Regions from separate parts of the Streptomyces sp. NPDC020875 genome, predicted to be linked through region 1. Evidence: riboswitches for the same ligand, from Rfam matches in the RefSeq annotation. Region 1 holds a riboswitch; each other region holds the start of a gene.
The links. A riboswitch is a leader RNA that binds a small molecule or an ion and turns the genes downstream of it on or off. The one in region 1 is predicted to bind cobalamin.
Positions count from the first base shown of each region.

Region 1 (7,341 bases):
CGATGGCCTGGACGATGTCGCCGAACTCGGCGTAGCACATATGGGTGTGGATCTGGGTGCCCGGTGCGACGCCTGAGGTCGTCAGGCGGAACGCCTCCGTCGCCCAGGCCAGATAGCCGGCGTGGTCGGCGGAGCGCAGGGGGAGGGTTTCGCGGAGGGCGGGTTCGTCGACCTGGATGACGGCGGTTCCGGCCGCCTCCAGGTCGTTGACCTCGTCGCGCAGGGCGAGGGCGACCTGGCGGGCGGTGTCCGCGAGGGGCTGGTCGTCGCGGACGAAGGACCAGGCCAGCATGGTGACGGGGCCGGTGAGCATGCCCTTGACGGGGCGGTCGGTGAGGCTCTGGGCGTAGGAGGTCCAGCGGACGGTCATCGGTGCCGGGCGGGAGATGTCCCCGGCGAGGACCGGCGGGCGGACATAGCGGGTGCCGTAGGACTGGACCCAGCCGTTCCGGGTGGCGAGGTAGCCGGTGAGCCGTTCGGCGAAGTACTGGACCATGTCGTTGCGTTCGGGTTCGCCGTGGACCAAGACATCGATACCGGTCTTCTCCTGGAAGGCGACGACCTCGGCGATCTCGGCCCTGATGCGTACCTCGTAGGCGGCGGTGTCGAGCCGTCCGGCGCGCAGGTCGGCGCGGGCCGTCCGCAGTTCGCCGGTCTGCGGGAAGGATCCGATGGTGGTGGTCGGCAGCGGCGGCAGGCCGAGCCGGGTGCGCTGGGCGACGGTCCGTTCGCCGTACCGCTGCGACCGGCGGGTGTCCGCGCCGGTGACCGCCGAGGTACGGGCGCGGACGGCCGTGTCGCGAGTGATGGGGGAGTTCGCGCGGGAGGCCAGCGCGGCCCGGTTCGCGGCCAGTTCGCCCGTGATGGTGTCGGTGCCCCGGCTCAGGCCCTTGGCGAGGGTGACGATCTCGGCCGTCTTCTGCCGGGCGAACGCGAGCCAGCGCAGGACCTGCGGGTCGATGTCGCGTTCGAGGGCCGCGTCCAGCGGGACGTGCAGCAGGGACGAGGAGGCGGCGACGTCGACCCGGTCGGCCAGGCCGAGCAGGGTGCCCAGGGTGGCCAGCGACTTCTCCAGATCGTTGATCCAGATATTGCGGCCGTTGACGACGCCCGCGACCAGGCGCTTCCCGGGCAGTCCGCCGACGGCGGCCAGCTCGCCCAGCTGGGCGCCCGCGTGCTCGGTGAAGTCGAGGGCGAGCCCTTCGACCGGCGAGGCGGCGAGTACGGGCAGGGCCCGGCCGAGCCGGTCGAAATAGGAGGCGACCAGCAGTTTCGGACGGTCCGTCAGGGCGCCGAGATCGCGGTAGGCGCGGGCGACGGCGTCGAGTTCGGCCGGGGTACGGTCCTGGACGAGGGCGGGCTCGTCCAGCTGGACCCAGTCGGCGCCCGCCGCCCGCAGGTCGGCCAGGACCTCCGCGTAGACGGGGAGCAGCCGGTCCAGCAGGGTCAGCGGATCGAAGTTCCCGGCCACCCCGGGCGCGGGCTTGGCGAGCAGCAGATAGGTCACCGGGCCGACCAGCACGGGCCGGGCCGTCAGGCCGAGGGCCAGCGCCTCGGTCAGCTCCGCGACCTGCCGTCCGAAGTCGGCGGTGAACACCGTGTCGGGCCCCAGCTCCGGCACCAGGTAGTGGTAGTTGGTGTCGAACCACTTGGTCATCTCCAGCGGCGCCACGTCCTGGGTGCCGCGGGCCATGGCGAAGTAGCCGTCGAGCGGGTCGTCGGCGAAGGCCGTACGGTGCCGGGCCGGGATCGCGCCCACCATCACGGTGGTGTCGAGGACGTGGTCGTAGTACGAGAAGTCACCGGTGGGGACCTCGTCGATACCGGCTTCGGCGAGTTCGCGCCAGTTGGCGGCGCGCAGCTCGGCGGCGGTGGCCCGGAGGGCGTCGGCGGTGGTCCGGCCCTTCCAGTAGCCCTCGACCGCCTTCTTCAGCTCCCGGTTCCGCCCCTGCCGGGGGTAGCCGTACACGGTGGCCCGGGCCGCCGCGGCTGCGGACTTCGATGTCACGGAGATCTCCTTCACGAGATGAATCCCTGAGATCCCGGCGACGGGACGAGGCTGCGAAGGAGTGACGTACCGGCGGTGCCGGCGCGCCGGTTCGGCGCGGATCACCGCTGGTTCGTACGCCGACCCGCCCACGAGGTCACCGGGATGTCCGCGCGCGGAATCGTCCGCGTGCGGGCAACGGGCAGGTCTTCGGACTCGCGGGCACATCCACCGGATTCCCGGCGGACACCTACTGGCCGTCGCTTCCCAGACCCGGCCGGGCCCAGTGCGTATGACGGCGGTCGTTCCCGCTCACCGCTGCGGGGCAGTCCCGGATTCCCACCGGGTTCCCTCTTACGACGCTCCCGTCCGGCTGACGGGGCGAACCAGCTGCGCCGGTCAGCTTACGGTGCCGCCGGGCACACTGTCAGGGGAGGTCCGGCAGCCGGACCTCCCCCGTCCCCGTGATCCCCGCGTCCCGTGGCCCCGGGCGCCCTCAGTCCGTGAAGTCGACCCCGCTGTCGCGCCGGGTCCGGTCGACGGAGAGGGAGAAGACGTCGGGGCGGCCGTAGTGCCCGGCGACATCGAGGTCCAGGGTCTCCCCGTACCGCCCGGCGGTGTCCAGGGTCGCCGTGAGCAGCCGCGCCTCGCCGTAGACCGGTGGCATCACCCAGGAGCCGTCCGGGCCCGCGACACTCGAACCCCCGGTGAAGAGCAGACCGTCCTCGGGCGCGTCCGGACCGACCCCGGCCCGGTAGGCGGGGAGCAGATCGGCGGGGACGTCGTCGGTGGAGAGCACCAGTCCGGCCGAGACCACGAAGCAGCGGCCCTCCAGCGCGTACGAGCGGGCCGCGATCACATGGCTCTCCGGCATGTCGGGCCAGGCCGCGACATGGATCTCCTCGTGCTGCGCGTGCAGGGAGTGCCGGGCCAGCGGATGGAAGTGCTCCCAGCAGACCAGCGACCCCACCCGGCCCGCCGGGGTGTCGACGACCCGCAGTCCCGCCCCGTCGCCGGGCGCCCAGACGATCCGCTCGGTGTGGGTGGGCGTCAGCTTGCGGTGCACATTGAGGGTGCCGCCGTCCGGGCCGATCGTCAGCAGGGAGTTGTAGAGGGAGCCGGAGGCGGGCGCGGCCCGCTCGTTGAGGCCGAGGACCACCGTCACCCCGTGCTCCCGGGCGGCGGCCCGGACCGGGGCGAGGGCGTCGTCGCCCCCGGGGTCGAGTACCGGGCTCTGCTCCAGCAGCCGGGCGTACCAGCGTCTGGCCTCGGCGTCCCGCCACCCCGCGAGGCCGAACACCCAGGCCGGGTAGCAGGTCAGCCATGTCTCGGGGAAGACCACGAGATCGGCGCCCGCCCGCGCGCCGTCGGCGATGTGGGCCGCGGCGCGCCGCAGCGACTCGTCCAGGTCGAGCAGGGCGGGCGGCTGCTGGACGACGGCGACGGTGGTGGTCATGACGGCTCCTCCCGGGTACGTCCGTACAGCGCCGGACGCCGGTCCGCGTGGACGTCGTTCAGTTCACTGATGGCCTTGTCCCTGGCGTCGGCGAGGGGGAGGGCCGCCGTGAGGACCGCCTCCTCGCCGAGGCGCAGTGGTGTCACGGGGTAGCCGTCGGCGTCGATGATCGCACTGCCGCCGAGCCAGTCCTGGCCCCGTTCGGTGCCGGTCCGGTCGGCGACGGCGACGAACATCCGGTTGACGGCCGCGTCGGCCTGGACGCGGACGATCTCACCCGGCCGCTCGCCCTCCGGCCTCGGGTACAGCGGCCAGTTGACCGGGCCGCAGAGCAGTTCGGCGCCGTCGAGCGCCGCCAGCCGTACCCACTCGGGGAACTCCAGGTCGTAGCAGACCATGAACCCGATCCGGCCGTACGGCGTGTCGACGACCGGCGGCGGCCCGTCCCCCGGGGTGAAGCCCCAGGTCTTCTCGCCGTTCCACAGATGAGCCTTGCGGTACGTGGCGCGCAGCCCGGTCCGGTCGACGAGGGCGGCGGAGTTGTGGACCGCGCCGTGCTCGCCGCGCTCCGCGAAGCCGCCGACGACGACCAGGTCGTGCCGGGCGGCCAGCGCCTCCCACTCCCTGATCGTGGGGCCGTCGGACGGCTCCGCGACGGACCGGAGTTCGTCCGGGCCGGTGAAGACGTAGCCGGTGTTCGCCAGCTCGGGCAGGACGACGACGCGGGCGCCGCGGTCCGCCGCCGTCCCGATCGCGGTACGGATCCGCCGCCGGTTCCCCTCGGGGTCGCCGACCCGCGGCGCGATCTGGCAGACGGCGACCGTGACCGTGCTCGCGGACACCGCCCCGGGGCCGCCGGTTCCGGCCCCGGCCCCTCCGGCCGTGCTCCCGGTCGCTCCGGTGGTTCCGGCGGCACCGGTGTCAGCGGTGCCGGTGGTGTCGGCGGGGCGGTGTGCGGGCACGCTCATCGGGCGGCTCCCTCCAGCTCGATCTCGCTCGCCGCGCGGGCGGCGGCCTCCGCCTCATGATCCAGGTTCCGGGAGAACAGCAGATACAGCACGCCGGAGACGGTCAGTCCGACGGCGAAGGAGAAGTCCGCGCCGCCGAGGGCGTCCGCGACCGGGCCGACGTAGAAGCTGGTCGAGAAGAAGGGGACCATCGAGATGAAACCGATGATGTAGGCGGCGACCCCGCGCCAGGCCCAGCGGCCGTAGATGCCGTCCGGCTTGAGGATCTCGGCGATGGCGTACTTGCCCCGGCGGACGAAGTAGAAGTCGACCAGGTTCACCGCCGTCCACGGGACCAGGAAGTACAGCATCATCAGCACGAAGTTGTTGAAGCTGCCGATGTAGTCGTCCGGGATCAGCAGGGCGACCACCAGCGACACGATCCCGACCACGACCAGTCCGACGATCCGCAGCCGGACGGTCGGCCGCACCTTGCGGAAGCCGTCCAGCGCGCTGGCGCCGGTGAGCATCGCGCCGTACGCGTTGACGCCCATGATGGAGATCAGCGCCAGCACCGAGGCCATGACGACGATCAGACCGAAGCCCGGGAAGAGCAGATCGCCGACCTCGCGCAGGGCGATGATGGGGTCGGGGTCCGGCAGATAGCTGGCGAGGATCGCGCCGAGCGACATCAGCCAGACGGCGGAGAACGCGGCGCCCGCGTAGACCGCGGTGATCAGCTTCTTCGCGGGCACCTTCGCCGGGAGGTAGCGGGTGTAGTCGGAGACGTAGACCGAGTAGCTGATGTTGTATCCGGCGGCGAGGGAGAACTGCACCAGGAAGGCGGTCAGGTCCCAGCCCGCGGTGGCCGCGGGCACATCGGCCGGGGTCGGCTCGCCGCCGAAGTGGACGATCGCCACCACGGTCAGTACCGCGAACACCACGACCAGCAGATACGTCAGCCAGCGCTGGACGAAGTGGAGCAGGTCGTGCCCGACGACGGCGATCACGATGGAGACCGCGATCAGTACCGGGTACCAGAAGTACTCGCCGCCCGGCAGCAGCAGCCCGAGGCCCTGCTCGGCGAGGACCGTGTCGAAGACCAGGAAGCCCACATAGACGAAGACGGTCGCCGCGAACGGCACGGTCGAGCCCCGGCTGCCGAACTGCGCCCGGGACTGGATCATCTGGGGCAGGCCCATCCGGGGGCCCTGGTTGGCGTGGAAGGCCATGAAGAACGTTCCGGCGCCGACGCCGAGCACGATGGCCAGCACGCTGTACCAGACGCTCAGCCCCATGGAGGCGCCGACGAACCCGGCGACCATCGTCGGCAGGACGAAGTTGCCGGTGAACCAGAACGGTCCCTGGTGCCAGACCTTGCCGTGCCGCTCGGACGAGGGCACATAGTCGATGGAGTGCTGTTCGATGGCGGAGTCGCGCTGGGTCGCGGTGTCCGAGAAGGTCATGGCCTTCCCCTAACGCTCGTGCGGCCGGTCGGCCGGGCGGGGCAGGTGGTCCGGCGTCATCGCCGAGAGGATCTCGTAGCCGGTGTGAGCGGCGGCGACGGCCGTGAGCTGGGCGTGGTCGTAGGCGGGGGACACCTCGACCACATCGGCGCCGACCAGCCGGGTGGCGCGCAGGGCGCGGATCATCGCGAGCAGTTCGCGGCTGGTCAGTCCGCCCGCCTCGGGGGTCCCGGTGCCGGGGGCGTGCGCCGGGTCGAGGACATCGATGTCGACGGAGAGATAGACGGGCCGGTCACCGAGGCGGGCGAGCATCCGCTCGATCGCCCGGGGCAGGCCCTCCTCCTCGATCTCCGGGCTGGAGATCACGGCGAAGCCGAGACGTTCGTCGTCCCGCAGGTCCTGACGCGAGTACAGCGGGCCGCGGGTGCCCACGTGCAGGCTGGCGGTCCGGTCGATCAGCCCCTCCTCGGACGCGCGCCGGAACGGGGTGCCGTGGGTGACGGGGGCGCCGAAGTACGTGTCCCAGGTGTCGAGGTGGGCGTCGAAGTGGAGGACCGCCACCGGGCCGTGGTGCCGCGCGACCGCGCGCAGCAGCGGCAGGGCGATGGTGTGGTCGCCGCCGAGGGTCAGCAGCCGGGTGCCGTCCGCGGTCAGCTCGGTCGCGGCCCGTTCGATCTGGGCGACGGCCTCGTCGAGGCTGAACGGATTGGCGGAGATGTCGCCCGCGTCGGCGATCTGCTGGGCGGCGAAGGGTTCCACGTCCTGCGCCGGGTTGTACGGCCGCAGCAGCCGGGACGCCTCGCGGATGTGCGCGGGCCCGAACCGGGCGCCGGGCCGGTAGCTGACCCCGCTGTCGAAGGGCACGCCGACGACGGCGATATCGGCCCGTGGGACGTCTTCGAGGCGGGGCAGCCGCGCGAAGGTCGCGATCCCCGCGTAGCGGGGGCTGAGACTCGCGTCAGGGGGGCCGACCGGGGGCCTCGGGGGTTCGACGGCGTTCATCGGAACCTCGGATCTGGTGCGGAGGTGCGGAAGGGAAGTTACCTATACACAACAAATAATGCTTATTAGGCAACTTGCATTCCGGGTAGTGTTTGCTTCGGGCGACCACTCTGTCAAGAGTCGTCCGAAAATCGGACGAACGACGCGAGGTCTTCGATGAAAGCGCTGCACCCGACGCCGTCCGGCGATCCGGTCCGGGTCGGAGCGCGGCTGCGGGCCTGCCGCAAGGCTCAGGGCCTCACCATCGAGCAGGTGGCCGCCGCCACCGGGCTGACCAGGGGATTCCTCAGCCGGGTCGAGCGGGACGAGACCTCCCCGAGCGTGACGTCCCTGGTCACCCTCTGCCAGGTGCTCTCTCTGCCGGTCGGATCGCTCTTCGAGGGCGCCGATACCGAGGTCGTACGGCTGGACTCCGCCCCGCGCCTGAACATGGGCGGCCACGGCGTCGAGGACCGGCTGGTCACCCCCCGTGCCCAGTCGAAG
Region 1 is NZ_JBFADP010000041.1:18,891-26,231, forward strand. Features, by position in the region: gene metE (5-methyltetrahydropteroyltriglutamate--homocysteine S-methyltransferase) at 1-2,008, opposite strand, end outside; cobalamin riboswitch at 2,192-2,344, opposite strand; gene AB0G74_RS23215 (carbon-nitrogen hydrolase family protein) at 2,484-3,443, opposite strand; gene AB0G74_RS23220 (nitrilase family protein) at 3,440-4,411, opposite strand; gene AB0G74_RS23225 (cytosine permease) at 4,408-5,856, opposite strand; gene speB (agmatinase) at 5,866-6,858, opposite strand; gene AB0G74_RS23235 (helix-turn-helix domain-containing protein) at 7,015-7,341, shown strand, end outside.

Region 2 (7,341 bases), on a different contig from region 1:
CGGCAGCCGTCGTGCCAGGTGCCGGAGATCTCCGGATGCTCGCTCCAGAGCCGGTAGTAGGAGGTGAGCAGGAAGTACGGGGGCCGGATGATCTGCATCCGGGCGTGGTTGGTGCCGGTGGAGAGGACGAACTCTGCCTCGCCGCGCTCCAGCGCGGCGGTGAGCGCGGGGGTCGTCCAGTTGTGGGGGAAGTCCCGGGCGATCTCCGGTTTCTCCAGTACGGGGAAGTGCCCGCGGGTGATGGAGTCCCGGTAGACGGGGATGTCCCGGATGAGTTCGATGGTGCCGGGGCCTGGCTGGCCGTCCGCGGTGACGTCCACAGTGACCTTCCGTCGGCGTGAGGGACCCGGTCCGGCCGGGCCCGCCGACGGGGTGTCATGGGCGGTTCCGGGCGCAGGGGATGGACCGGGGTTCGGGCCGTGGCGGCGGGCGGCGGTGGGGGAAGTCCGCCGCCCGGGCCGTTCCACGGGATCTCCGTCCGGTGCGGCGCGGCTCGTTCAGCCGTACCCGACGGAGATCCGCGGCATGGTGTGGTGCGTCAGGAAATGCAGCCGGCCTTCGGCGCGGCGCTGATACAGCCGGACTTGGCGGTCGCGCTGATGCAACCGTTCTTCTCGCCCGCCGCGGCGGAATTGGCGGAATTCCAGGCCCGCCAGACGTCGTCCTGGGCCATCTTCTTGATGAGCTTTTCCATTTCGGACCTCCGGTAATCGGGGCTGCGGCCGGCGGGCCGCACTTCCGTAATGAAAATTAAGATCTTCGCCATGATCTCGTCAATGGATCTTGTATGAGAGTCCCCTCATGGAAAAGCCTTACTTGATGGGAGGGTTCTCATGTTTCTCATCCGGAGCGGGTCCGGGGGCGGGTCCGGACCCGCCCCGGCCGCGGTCCGGACCCGCTCCCGATACGCGCGAAGCCCGCCGGGACCCGGCGGGCGAAGGGGGCGCAAAGGGCGCAGAGGGCGAAAGCGGTCGTACGGCGGCGGAGTGGGGCGGCCCGGTCCGGGCGGGGGGGGAGAGCCCCCGCCCGGTGGCGCCCCCGGACTCAGTCCTCGTCCTCCAGATCGCCCTCGGTCTCCAGGTACGCCTCGCGGAGCGCGGCCAGGACCGCCGGGTCCGGCTTCTCCCAGAGACCGCGGGACTCGGCCTCCAGCAGGCGTTCGGCGATGCCGTGGAGGGCCCAGGGGTTGGCCTCCTGGAGGAAGGCGCGGTTCGTGGGGTCGAGGACGTACGTCTCGGTGAGCTTGTCGTACATCCAGTCGGCGACGACGCCCGTGGTGGCGTCGTAGCCGAAGAGGTAGTCGACGGTGGCGGCGAGTTCGAAGGCGCCCTTGTAGCCGTGGCGGCGCATCGCCTCGACCCACTTGGGGTTGACGACCCGGGCCCGGAAGACCCGGGAGACCTCTTCGACCAGGGTGCGGGTGCGGACCGTCTCGGGGCGGGTGGAGTCGCCGATGTACGCCTCGGGGGCGGTGCCGCGCAGGGCCCGGACCGTGGCGACCATGCCGCCGTGGTACTGGAAGTAGTCGTCGGAGTCGGCGATGTCGTGTTCGCGGGTGTCGGTGTTCTTCGCCGCGACCGCGATCCGGCGGTACGCGGTCTCCATCTCGTCCCGGGCCGGGCGGCCGTCGAGTTCCCGGCCGTAGGCGTAGCCGCCCCAGACCGTGTAGACCTCGGCGAGGTCGGCGTCGGTGCGCCAGTCGCGGGAGTCGATGAGCTGGAGGAGTCCGGCGCCGTAGGTCCCGGGGCGGGAGCCGAAGATCCGGGTGGTGGCGCGCCGTTCGTCGCCGTGTTCGGCCAGGTCGGCCCGGACATGGGCGCGGACGTGGTTGATCTCGGCGGGCTCGTCGAGCCCGGCGACCAGGCGGACCGCGTCGTCGAGGAGGCCGATGGTGTGCGGGAAGGCGTCGCGGAAGAAGCCGGAGATCCGGAGCGTGACGTCGACCCGGGGGCGGCCGAGTTCCTCGTACGGTACGGCCTCCAGGCCGGTGACCCGGCGCGAGGCGTCGTCCCAGACGGGGCGGACGCCGAGCAGGGCGAGGGCCTCGGCGATGTCGTCGCCCGCCGTGCGCATGGCGCTGGTGCCCCAGAGGGACAGTCCGACCGAGGTGGGCCATTCGCCGTTGTCGGCGCGGTAGCGCTGGAGGAGCGATTCGGCGAGGGCCTGGCCGGTCTCCCAGGCGAGCCGGGAGGGGACGGCCTTGGGGTCGACGGAGTAGAAGTTGCGGCCGGTCGGCAGGACGTTGACCAGTCCGCGCAGCGGCGAGCCGGAGGGTCCGGCGGGGACGAAGCCGCCCGCCAGGGCGTGTACGGCGTGGTCGAGTTCGTCGGTGGTCGCGGCGAGCCGGGGGACGACCTCGCGGGCGGCGAAGTCGAGGACGGCGGCGACCTCGTCGCCGTGTTCGGCGGGGACGGCGGCCGGGTCCCAGTCCGCCGCCTCCATGGCCTCGACCAGGGCGCGGGCCTTGGCCTCCGCCGCGTCGGCGGTGGTCCGGGTGGCGGCGGACTCGTCCAGGCCGAGGGCCTCGCGGAGTCCGGGCAGCGCCGTGGTGCCGCCCCAGATCTGCCGGGCCCGCAGGATGGCCAGGACGAGGTTGACCCGGTCGGGTCCGGCGGGCGGGGCGCCCAGGACGTGCAGTCCGTCGCGGATCTGGGCGTCCTTGACCTCGCAGAGCCAGCCGTCGACATGGAGCAGGAAGTCGTCGAAGCCGTCGTCGTCGGGGCGGTCGGCCATGCCCAGGTCGTGGTCGAGCTTCGCGGCCTGGATCAGGGTCCAGATCTGGGCCCGGATCGCGGGCAGCTTGGCCGGGTCCATGGCGGAGATCTGGGCGTACTCGTCGAGGAGCTGTTCGAGCCTGGCGATGTCGCCGTAGGAGTCGGCCCGGGCCATCGGCGGCACCAGATGGTCGACCAGGGTGGCGTGCACCCGCCGCTTGGCCTGGGTACCCTCGCCCGGGTCGTTGACCAGGAAGGGGTAGACCAGCGGCAGATCGCCGAGGGCCGCGTCGGGGCCGCAGGCGGCGGAGAGTCCGGCGTTCTTGCCGGGCAGCCACTCCAGATTGCCGTGCTTGCCGAGGTGGATCATGGCGTCGGCGCCGAAGCCGCCGTCGGCGCGGGAGGCCGCGATCCACCGGTAGGCGGCCAGATAGTGGTGGGACGGCGGCAGATCGGGGTCGTGGTAGATCGCGATCGGGTTCTCGCCGAAGCCGCGCGGCGGCTGGATCAGGACGAGGAGATTGCCGTAGCGGAGGGCGGCGAGCACGATATCGCCCTCCGGGTTGGCCGAGCGGTCGACGAACATCTCGCCGGGCGCGGGGCCCCAGTGTTCCTCGACGGCGGTCCGCAGCTCCTCGGGGAGGGCGGCGTACCAGCGGCGGTAGTCGGCGGCGGGGACCCGGACCGGGTTGCGGGCGAGCTGTTCCTCGGTGAGCCAGTCCTGGTCGTGGCCGCCCGCGTCGATCAGCGCCCGGATCAGTTCGTCGCCGTCGCCGGACTCCAGCCCCGGAATGTCGGCGCCGCCGAAGTCGTAGCCCTCCTCGCGCAGCCGGCGCAGCAGGGCGACGGCGCTGGCGGGGGTGTCGAGGCCGACGGCGTTGCCGATCCGGGAGTGCTTGGTGGGATAGGCGGAGAGGACGAGCGCGATCCGCTTCCCGGCGGCCGGGATGTGGCGGAGCCGGGCGTGCCGGACGGCGATTCCGGCGACCCGGGCGGCCCGCTCTGGGTCGGCGGCGTAGGCGGGGAGTCCGTCGGCGTCGATCTCCTTGAAGGAGAACGGGACGGTGATCAGCCGGCCGTCGAACTCGGGTACGGCGATCTGGCTGGCGGCGTCCAGCGGGGAGACGCCCTCGTCGTTCTCCTCCCAGACGCTGCGGGGGCCGGTCAGGCACAGGGCCTGGAGGATCGGTACGTCGAGCTGGGTGAGGGCGCCCGCGTCCCAGGACTCGTCGTCGCCGCCCGCGGACGCCTCGGCGGGCTTGGTGCCGCCCGCGGCGAGCACCGTGGTGACGATGGCGTCCGCGGTCCGCAGGGTCTCGATCAGCTCGGGTTCGGGGGCTCGCAGGGATGCCACGTAGAGCGGCAGGGGGCGGGCGCCCGCGTCCTCGACGGCCGTGCAGAGGGTGTCCACGAAGCCGGTGTTGCCGCTCATGTGGTGGGCCCGGTAGTAGAGCACGGCGATGGTCGGCGCCCCGGCCGGGACGGTACGCGCGGTCCGCTCCAGCGGCCCCCAGGAGGGTGCGGGCGCCGGGGCGTCGAAGCCGTGTCCGGTCAGGAGCACGGTGTCGGAGAGGAAGCGGGCGAGCTGCTCCAGATTGGCGGGGCCGCCGTGGGCGAGATAGGCGTGGGCCTCGGCGGCGATCCCGACGGGCACGGTGGACGCGGCCATCAGCTGGGCGTCGGGGGCCTGTTCGCCGGTGAGGACGACCACCGGCCGGTCCCCGGCGAGCAGCAGGTCGAGGCCGTCCTGCCAGGCCCGGACACCGCCGAGGAGCCGGACGACGACGAGGTCGGCGCCGTCGAGGAGCGCGGGCAGGTCGTCGAGCGGGAGCCGGGCGGGGTTGGCGAAGCGGTAGGGCACCGGACCGGTCGCCGCACGGGCGCTCAACAGGTCGGTGTCGGACGTCGACAGGAGCAGGATCATGCGGCGCCTGGCCTTCCTCGGGGTCCGCGCCCCGGGTGGTGTCGGACGGCGGGAGTTCCTGGCTCGCCCGGCTCCGTGAAGGCCGGGTTCACAGTGGCGGGACCGCGCCGGATTCGCACCGGGCTTCCTCCCCTGTCGCCGTCGTGGCGATGGCGGACCGGATGATCCGCCGATGAGCATAGTAAGGGTCATGTCCACGAAGGGTGGAGGGCGTGTCCGGTGTGATGGTCGGTATGCTCGCCGCCATGTCCACGGCCCCTCCTCCTTCGTCGTCCCAGGCCACAGCGGTCTCACGGGACCGGGGCGACGCCTGCCCGGGGACGCTGAGGCTGCACGCGGCCGATGACGGCGCCCTGGCCCGGGTCCGGATCCCGGGGGGTGTGCTGACCGCCCGGCAGGCGGCGGCGCTGGGCGAAGCGGCCGACAGGTGGGGCGACGGCGCGCTGTATCTGACCTCCCGGGGCAATGTGCAGCTGCGGGGACTGTCCGACGGCTGCGCCGCAGAGCTGGCCGCCGCCCTGGCGGCGGCCGGGCTGCTGCCCTCGTACGGCCACGAGCGGGTCCGCAACGTGGTGGCGTCACCGCTCGCCGGGCTCGACGGGCGCGGCGTCCGGGACGTCCGCGACTGGCTGGCGGCGCTGGACGCGGCGCTCTGCGGCAGCGGACCGGCCCGGGATCTCTCGGGCCGGTTCCTGTTCGCCCTCGACGACGGCCGGGGGGACGTCGCGGCGCTCGGCGCCGATCTGACGGTACGGGCGGTGCCCGGCGGCGGGGCGCTGCTGACCGCGGGCGCCTCGGCCGGGGCGCTGCTGGTGCCGGACGGGGAAGCGGCGCGGGCGGCGCTGCTGGCGGCCGAGGTGTTTCTGGCGCGGGCGGCGGAGTGCGGCGCGCGGGTCTGGCGGATCGCGGAACTCCCCGTACCACCTGAGGAATTGACACGTGCCATTGGTGTGGCGCTGACGGCGGCCGGGATCGACGCCCGGCCCGCGCCCCGGGACACGTCGGCGACGGCTCCCCCGCCGCCGGGCATCACCGGCGACGCCCTCGCCGTGCACGCCCCGCTGGGCACGATCACGGCCGGACAGTGGCGGGAACTGACCGCCGTCGCCGCCGCCGCGCCCGACGCCGAGCTGCGGCTGACGCCCTGGCGGGGCGTCGTGGTGCCGGTCCGCGGACCGGATCCGCGGGAGACCGCCGATGCCCTCGGCCGACTGGCCCGTACCGGGCTGGTCACCGACGCCGGATCGCCCTGGCCCCGGGTCGGCGCCTGCATCGGCCGCCCCGGCTGCGCCAAGTCCCGGGCCGACGTACGGGCGGACGCGGCCCGTACCCTCGCCGACGCGGCCCGCTCGCCGCTGCCGCTGTACTGGTCCGGCTGCGAGCGCCGCTGCGGCCGCCCCCCGGGCGACCGGATCGACGCGGTCGCGGCCCCGGACGGCGGCTACCACCTGACCACCGCCGCCGCGGGGCGGCCCGCGGACACCGTCCGCCTGGACGACCCCACCCGGCTCGCCGCCGCCCTGGCGGCGATCGCCCCATGACCCGTACGACGACGACCGAGAGCAGCGAGAACACCGTGACCCCGTACGACTACGAGAAGGACGGGGCGGCCATCTACCGTCAGTCCTTCGCCACCATCCGCGCGGAGGCGGACCTGGCGGATCTGCCCGCCGACGTCAGCCGGGTCGCGGTCCGGATGATCCACGCCTGCGGCATGGTCGACCTGGTACGCGATATCGCCTACTCGCCCGGGGCGGTGGCGAGCGCCCGCGCCGCCCTGCTCGCCGGCGCGCCGATCCTCTGCGATGTGCAGATGGTCGCCAGCGGCGTGACCCGCAAGCGGCTGCCCGCCGGGAACGACGTGGTCTGCACGCTCTCCGACCCGGCCGTGCCACAGCTGGCGGCGAAGCTCGGCACCACCCGCAGCGCCGCCGCGATGGAGCTGTGGCGGGACCGGCTCGAAGGCTCCGTGGTCGCCGTCGGCAACGCGCCGACGGCCCTCTTCCGGCTGCTGGAGATGATCGAGGAGGGCGCGCCCAGGCCCGCCGCCGTGATCGGTGTCCCGGTCGGCTTCGTCGGCGCGATGGAGTCCAAGGACGCCCTGGCCGCCCACCCCTCGGGTCTTGAACACCTGGTGGTCCGGGGCCGGCGCGGCGGCAGCGCCATCGCCGCCGCGGCCCTCAACGCGATCGCGAGCGAGGAAGAATGAGCGGCAAGCTGTACGGCGTCGGGCTCGGTCCCGGCGATCCGTCGCTGATGACGGTCCGGGCGGTCGAGGTGATCGCCGAGGCCGATGTGATCGCCTATCACAGCGCCCGGCACGGGCGGTCCATCGCCCGCTCGATCGCGGCCCGGCATCTGCGCGCCGACCATGTCGAGGAGCCGCTGGTCTATCCGCTCACCACGGAGACCACGGACCATCCCGGCGGCTACCGGGGCGCGATGGAGGACTTCTACACGGAGGCGGCGGCCCGGCTCGCCGTCCATCTCGACGCGGGCCGTACGGTCGCGGTCCTCGCCGAGGGCGATCCCCTCTTCTATGGCTCCTACATGCATATGCACAAGCGGCTCGCGGACCGCTACGACACCGAGGTGATCCCCGGGGTGACATCGGTGTCGGCGGCTGCGGCCCGGCTCGGGACGCCGCTCGCCGAGGGCGAGGAGGTGCTGACGATCCTGCCGGGCACCCTGCCCGAGGAGGAG
Region 2 is NZ_JBFADP010000009.1:93,679-101,019, reverse strand. Features, by position in the region: gene AB0G74_RS07595 (hypothetical protein) at 1-320, opposite strand, end outside; gene AB0G74_RS07590 (hypothetical protein) at 539-766, opposite strand; gene cobN (cobaltochelatase subunit CobN) at 1,045-4,638, opposite strand; cobalamin riboswitch at 4,668-4,815, opposite strand; gene AB0G74_RS07580 (cobalamin biosynthesis protein CobG) at 4,884-6,179, shown strand; gene AB0G74_RS07575 (precorrin-8X methylmutase) at 6,176-6,847, shown strand; gene AB0G74_RS07570 (precorrin-2 C(20)-methyltransferase) at 6,844-7,341, shown strand, end outside.
Region 2: linked by a shared signal. The riboswitch ahead of cobN (cobaltochelatase subunit CobN) and the one ahead of metE (5-methyltetrahydropteroyltriglutamate--homocysteine S-methyltransferase) in region 1 are both predicted to bind cobalamin.

Region 3 (7,341 bases), on a different contig from region 1:
TGTTCGCGGCGGCCTGCGGCGCCGTCACGAGCATGGTCGCGAGCACGGCCGCGACGGCCGTCAGGAGGGCGATGGTTCTCGATCTGGTCATGGTGGTCCTTCCCGTCTCGGAGTCCGGAGGAGCCGCCCCTTCGAAGCGGGGCCGGTGAAGTCGCGCGACCGGTGGGGCTTCTGCCGGGTGCCTCGCTTCACCGTACGGACGGGGCCGGACGGGTGATGTCGTCGTACGGCACGCGTGGCCGGAAGCCCTCGGCGGCCGGTGGGGCGGTCAATGGGAGCAGCACAGCGGGGGTACCGGCCCAAGGATCGAGGCTCCAGCGATGACCGAACTCCCCGACGAGGCACCCCGGGCGGGCGCCGCGGACCCCGTCGCGCGGCGGCGGGTGGCGCGGGCCGTGCGGAGCGCCGTGGGGGTACTGGGTGCCCTCGCCGTGCTCCCCGCGGCCCTGGCCTTCGGGTCGCCGTCCGCCACCGCGACACCGGGGCTCGGGCCCGTACCCAGGCCGACCGGGCCCGTGGTGGCCCCGGGACCCGGGCCCGTCGAACCGGGGCCCGGGCTGCCGCGCCCCGATATCACCACCGCCGACGAACCGGGGGCCGCGCCGCCCGCGAGGCCGGTCGCGCTGGTGACGCTCGGGGACGGCTTCCTCGCCGGGGAAGGAGCGCGCTGGGCCGGGAACGCGGAGGGGCTCGGCGGCGACGGCGGCGTTCCGGCCGCGCTGCGCGACGCCACGGACCGGACCAGGACCGGGGCGTCCGGAGCCGTACCGCCACGGGTCTATACCGACGACTGCCGCCGCTCCGATGTCCTCACCCTCACCACGGATACCGTCCACCACCACAACATCGCCTGTTCGACCGCCGGGGCCGAGGCGCCGTCCCGGGCCGTACGGAGCCACGAGGCGCAGCTCGAACAGTTGCGGAAGCTGGCCGCCCGGTACGACGTACGGACCGTCGTCGTCTCGATCGGTGGTGACGACGTCCGGCTGACGGACACCATGAAGGCATGCGCCGCCGCCTGGCGCGACCGTACCGACTGCTCGACCGACCGGCGGATCACCGGCCCGGCGGCCGAGCGCGTCGCGGCGGTCGGGGAGAAGGTGGCGGCGGCCGTCGCGTCGGTACGGGCGGCGGCCGATGGCACCGGTTCGCTGCCACGGGTCGTCGTCCAGTCGTATCCGCTGCCGCTGGCCTCGGGAGACCCGGACGCGACGACCCGGCTCGACGAGAACGGCCGGGACCGCTGGGGCGTCGCGGGCTGCCCCTTCTACGACCGTGATCTGCGCTGGCTCGCCACCGGGGTCGGCGGCGCGCTCAACGACCGGATCAGGGCCGCCGCCCGCCGCTCCGGCGCCGACTTCGTGGACGTCGGCGGGCTGCTCGAAGGCCACCAGGTCTGCGGCGGCCGGGCGGCGCGGACCGCCTTCGCCGCCGACGGGACGATCGCCTCGCCCGGCGCCGAACGGGCGGAGTGGGCCCGGTACGTCCCCCGGACCGCGGCCGAACCCCCCGCCGACGAGGCCCGGGAGGTCCTCCACCCCAACTACTACGGGCAGCGCGCGTTGAAGCGGTGCCTGGGGGAGGTCGTGGCGCGGCTGGCGGCCGTACCGGGGGCCGCGCCCGTCGAGGCGGTCTGCCGGGGCGCGGCCGGGATCGCGCCGGAGGACATCGCCGTGACTTTCCCGGCCGCGACCGGCTGACCCGGGTACGCGGGCGGACGGCACCCGTGCCCCGCCGGAGGAGATCCGGCGGGGCACGGGTATGCGCGCGGGCGCCTCGGAGGCCCGGGACCTTCCGGGCGGGCGGGCCCGGTCCCGTAACGTCAGCCGGTCGCCGCCACCGCCCCCGTCCCGGCCGGGCGGGCCTTCGCCGGGATCAGCAGCCGCTCCGCCAACTCCCCGAAGACCAGGCCGAACACCGCCCACAGCGTGGCCTGTACGGCGAGTGTCGCGAGCCGGAACTCCCACAGCACAGCCGCCGGGAACCCCTTCGGCACCTCGTCGAACGACGGCAGGAAGGCATACGCGAGCCCGACGGCCAGGACCAGCCCCGCCGCCGCGATGACCGCCGCGTGCCAGGTGCCGGTACGGGGCGCCAGCGCGCGGCCGGCGATCACCGCCCCCACCGTGAGCGCCACGCCCAGTACCACCATGAGGAAGTAGAGGGTGGTCCGCTGCCCGATGGTGTCGGGATCGCCGACGGCGGGCGGATTCGGCGGGTACTTCAGAAACGGCACGACATAGACGCTCAGCAGTGTGCCGACCGCCACCAGCAGGGCCGTGCCGCGCGGCCCGAAGCGGCCGGTCCGGCCGAGCGCCGCGCAATAGGCGAGCGCCGCGATCCCGCCGACGGCGACCCCGAAGACGAGGACGCCGGTGGCGAGTCCGGCGGTCGACTGCACGGCCCGGCTGACGAGTTCCTCGCCGCCGCCGTGGTCATGGGCGCCCGCCTCCTCGAACGCGATGGCCGCGTCGACCGGACCCTCGCCCAGGAAGTACGCGACGGCCAGGGCGCACACCCCGGCGATCAGGCCCGCCAGCATGCCCCGGACCAGCAGCGCCCGGACGGTCCGGGAGCCGGTGGGCACGGGGGCGTGCCGCTCGGTGTCGGTGTCGGAGTGGATATCGGTGTTGATGTCCGTCGGGTTCATCCGCCGTCTCTCTCCCGTACCGGGGTTCAGTGGCACGGGAAGCCGAGCAGATGACGGCCGTCGTGGACCCATTCGTGGACGCTCTCGCCGGAGACCAGGGCGACCGCGCCCTGCTCGGCGCCGACGAAGTAGAGCAGGATCAGGGCCAGGACGCCGGTGAACAGCGCCCAGGGGGCGATCTCCCGGAGGGAGAGGGGAGTGACGGCGACCGGCGTGCGGGCCGGTGCGGGGGTGAGCGGAGCGGCGGGTACGGCCGACTGGGCCATGACAACCTCCAGGGGGAACAACGCGTCCCGTTCGTGGTGCCCGAGACGAGGACGCCGGGTCTGACTTCCCGCCGGGGAGACGGGTACACAGTGGCGCGACCGTGCCGGATTTGCACCGGACTTCCATCACATCCTCGTCATGTCCACGCGACCGTACCGTGCCCGAACCTCCGCCGCCATGGCGCGTATTCGACTACTCGGGGCCGGATCCCGAGCCCGGGGCGGAAGATGGGACGGACGGCCACAGGAGCGGCCGGAGGGGACGGTGATGTGGTGGTACGGGTCACCCTGCTGACGGCGGCGGCGACCGCGGCGGTCCGCGCCGCCCGGTTCGACCCCGGCGAGGGACTGGACGAGCCGGGCCGGGCCGCCGCCCGCGCCGCCGCGCACCGGGTACCGCGTACCGGACGGACCGTCCTCGCCGGGTCCTCCGCCCGCTGCCGGGAGACCTGCGCCGAACTCGGCCTCGGCCCCGGGCCCCGGCTCGAACCCGGCATCGCCGACTGGGACCTGGGGCGCTGGCGGGGCCGCGGACTGGACGAGACGGCCCGCGCGGAACCCGACGCGATGGCCGACTGGCTCGGCGACCCCGCGTCGGCCCCGCACGGCGGCGAGTCACTGCTCGACCTCCGCGCCCGCGTCGGCGGCTGGCTGGACGGCCTCGCCGAAGGCCCCGCCGGGCACCGGGTACTCGCCGTCGCCGAACCGGCCGTCGTCCGCGCGGCCGTACTGCACGCGCTGGCCCTGCCCCCGGAGACGTTCTGGCGGCTGGACGTACCCCCGCTGACCCTGACCGACCTGTCGGGCGACGGCCGCCGCTGGAACCTGCGCCTCGGTACGCGGCTGGAGGGACGGGACGCGGGACCGTGACGCGGGGGCCGTGACGTCCCCCCGGCCAGGGGTCGGGTGCCGGGCCGTCCGCAAATCCGTGGCCCGCCGGAGCCGTACCCGTCTACGCTGCGCCGCGTGAACCCACCCAGCGGTCCGACCGACCCGCCCGCCACCGGTCTCCCCGAGCTGTACGTTGCCGTGGACGTCGAGGCCGACGGGCCCATCCCGGGGCCGTACAGCATGCTCTCCCTCGGCATGTCCGTCGTCGGCCGCCCCGAACTCGCCTTCTACACCGAACTGCGGCCCATCTCCGACGAAGTCGTCCCCGAGGCCCTCGCCGTCTCCGGGCTCGACCGCGACCGGCTGCTCCGCGAGGCACCCGCCCCCGAGGCGGCGATGGCCCGGGCCGCCCGCTGGGTGGACGGGCTGCGGAAGACCGGCCGCCCCGTCTTCCTCGCCGCGCCCGCCGTCTGGGACGGCATGTTCGTCCACTGGTACTTCGTCCGCTTCACCGGCGCGAGCCCCTTCGGCGCCACCGGCGCCGGAATCGACCTCCGCAGCTACTGGATGGGCCTGACGGGCGCCGAATGGCGCCGCTCCCACAAGAGCACCATCAAGGCGGCGACCGGACTGAAGGGACTTCCGCACACCCACCACGCGGGCGAGGACGCGGCCGAGCTGGCCGCCGTCTTCGACGCCGTGCTCCGGCGGTACGCCCCCGGGCCCGGGGAGCGGCCCCGCCGGGGCGGCGACCCGCGTCGCGGCGCCCCGGACGGCGCCGCGTAACGTCGGCGGGGATCCGTACACCGGCGAGGAGAGCTGACGTTTGACCGAGGAGGAGTTCACGGACTTCTACACCCGCTCCGTGCACCGGCTCACCGGCCAGCTGTACGTCATGACCGGCGACTTCCACGAGGCGCAGGACGTGGTGCAGGAGGCGTTCGTCCGGGCCTGGGGGCACCGGCGGCGGCTGGCCGAGGACCTGGGGCCCGAGGCGTGGGTGAGGACCGTGGCATGGCGGCTCGCCGTCAGCCGGTGGCGGCGGGTCGTCCGGGGCCAGCGGGCCTGGCGGCGGCGCGGCGACCCCGCCGTCAGCGACGGCCCCGGGCCGGGCGCCGTCGATCTCGAACGGGCGCTGCGGGGGATGCCCGCGCGGCAGCGGCAGTGCGCGGCGCTCTACTACGTCTGCGATCTGCCCGTGGACCGGATAGCCGCCGAGACCCGGCTCTCCACCGGAACCGTGAAGACCCACCTCTCCCGGGCGCGGGCCAAGCTCGCCGGACTGATCGACGACCATCCTGCACGGACGACGGACGGGGGATCGCCGTGACGACCGACCACGACGAACTGGTGGCGGACCGGCTGCGGACGGCCGCCGCGCGGGCCGCCGGGCGGGTACGGCCCGCCGGGGCGGCGGTCATCACCGGCCGGGCCAGGGCCAGATCGCGGCGGCGCAGGGCGGCGGGGGCGGGGCTGTTGTGCGCGGTGGCGGCGGTGGTGGCGCTGCTCGTGGCGAGGCCGGACGCGGGGCCGGGGCCGGGCCCGGTGGAACCCGCGTCCGGCTCGCCCACCCCGATGGCGACGTCCTCCCCACCCCACCCGAGCCCCTCGCGTACGATGCCGACGCCCCCCTGATACGGCCCGCGCCCCGCCGGTGGCTCGTCGCGCATTTCCGCCCCCTACGCCTTCGGCTGAGCGCTTCACCCCGGAACCTGTGGGCGGCCCCCACCCACCATTGCCGACCACCCGCCGTCGGTGGCTTGTCGCGCAGTTCCCCGCGGCCCTAAATGCCCTCCCAGGCATCGCCCCTGAAGAAGAGGGGCCCGTCTTTCGGCGAGGGCGGCAAGAGAGGCAACCAGGGGCGCGGGGAACTGCGCGACCAGCCACGGCCGGTCCGCGGACCGCCGACAGCATCAGGCCGCAGGGCGGGACCCGGGTAGTTGGCCTCAGCCGGAGGGGCGAGGCGCTGGGGGTGTCTCCATCGGCGGAGGCGATTCGTGAGGTGCGTCACAGCGTGTCAACCCCACAGGGGCGAACGTACGTATGCGTGTCGAGTAATCGACCGTACGAACCGTACGAGGAGCCCGATGGCCGACCAGTCCCTGACCGACGACCGCCCGACCGCCGGGCCGCCGGTGCCCGTGCCGCGCGGCGGCCCCGGGGAGGCGGGGGAGCGGGCGGGGCGGCAGCGTGCGACCGCCGTGGTCGGGGTGTACGCCGCGAGCGTCGTCGTCCATCTCGTCGTACTCACCGCGATGCTGCCGCCGGGCTGGTCGCTGCGCGACCGGCTGCTGTCCTGGGACGCCGCCCTGTACGTCGACATAGCCACCGACGGCTATCCGACCGGGTTCCACTACCGTGACGACGGTGAGCTGACCGGCAACAATCTGGCCTTCTTCCCGCTGTTTCCGCTGCTGGTACGGGCCGTGCACCGGCTCACCGGGCTCGACGCGGGCGGGGTCGCGATCGCCCTGGCGCATCTCTGTCTGCTCGGCGCGCTGTTCGCCGTACACGGCCTGCTGTACCGGTTGTACGACGAGCGGACCGCCCTCGCCGGGATCGCGCTGCTCGCCGGGGCGCAGCCGATGGCGATCACCTTCCAGATGGCGTACAGCGAGTCGCTCTTCCTCGCCCTGGCCGCCGCCGCGCTGCTCGCCGCGCACCGGGAAGCCTGGCTGACGGCCGGGTTCCTGGGGCTGCTGACGGGACTGACCCGCCCGGCGGCCTTCGCGCTCGCGGTGGCGCTGGCGGTCGCCGCCGTGCTGGCGGTGCGCGCGGACGGGCGGCTCGGCCGGCGTCGGGTCGCCGGGGTGGTGCTGGCGTGTTCGGGGACGCCGCTGTATCTGCTCTGGGTGGGGGAGCGGCTGGGGCAGCTCGACGCCTGGTTCGTGATCCAGGAAGCCGGGTGGGGGACCCGCTGGGACAACGGCGCCGCGTTCTTCTCGTTCCTGACGGAGACCGCCGGACGGGCCGAGGGCTGGGTGCCGGTGAGTACCGCCGTCCTCCTGGTGGGGGCCGTCTGCCTCACGGTACTGGCCTGGCGGCGCGGCACCTGGCCGCCGCTGCTGGTGTACGGGACGGTGATGGTGGTGCTGACCCTGGCGCAGAGCAACTACTACCACTCCAAGCTGCGGCTGCTGGTGCCCGCCGTGATCTTCCTGGTGCCGGTGGCGGTGGTGTTGGGCCGGGCGAGGACGCGTACCGCCGTGGCCGTGCTCGCCGTCGCGACCCTCGTCGGCAGCTGGTACGGCGCCCATATGCTCACCGTCTGGCGGTACGCCATCTGACTGCCGGGCCCGCCCCGGCGCCGGGTGCCGCCGGTCAGCTCTCCAGCGGTGTCACCGACAGATCGTCCCCGAGGGCTGTGGCTATCTCGGCCACCCGGGAGTGGTCGGCCAGTCCCCGGGTCAGATAGGCCACGCCGTGGCCGCGTTCGGAGGACCACCAGCCCGCCGAGCCGCCGATGCCCCCCTTGGCGATCTTCGTACGGTCCCGGAGCAGTCCGAGCGTCCAGGTCAGTTCGGTACCGAAGACCTCGTCGTGACCGGTCGCCTGGGGTGCCAGGAACTCCCGGTGGACCTCGGGTCCGAGCAG
Region 3 is NZ_JBFADP010000058.1:26,676-34,016, forward strand. Features, by position in the region: gene AB0G74_RS27970 (hypothetical protein) at 1-91, opposite strand, end outside; gene AB0G74_RS27975 (hypothetical protein) at 321-1,700, shown strand; gene AB0G74_RS27980 (CbtA family protein) at 1,823-2,650, opposite strand; gene AB0G74_RS27985 (CbtB domain-containing protein) at 2,677-2,916, opposite strand; adenosylcobalamin (AdoCbl) riboswitch at 2,927-3,067, opposite strand; gene AB0G74_RS27990 (histidine phosphatase family protein) at 3,187-3,786, shown strand; gene AB0G74_RS27995 (exonuclease) at 3,883-4,533, shown strand; gene AB0G74_RS28000 (SigE family RNA polymerase sigma factor) at 4,574-5,077, shown strand; gene AB0G74_RS28005 (hypothetical protein) at 5,074-5,382, shown strand; gene AB0G74_RS28010 (hypothetical protein) at 5,835-7,034, shown strand; gene AB0G74_RS28015 (serine hydrolase domain-containing protein) at 7,069-7,341, opposite strand, start outside.
Region 3: linked by a shared signal. The riboswitch ahead of AB0G74_RS27985 (CbtB domain-containing protein) and the one ahead of metE (5-methyltetrahydropteroyltriglutamate--homocysteine S-methyltransferase) in region 1 are both predicted to bind cobalamin.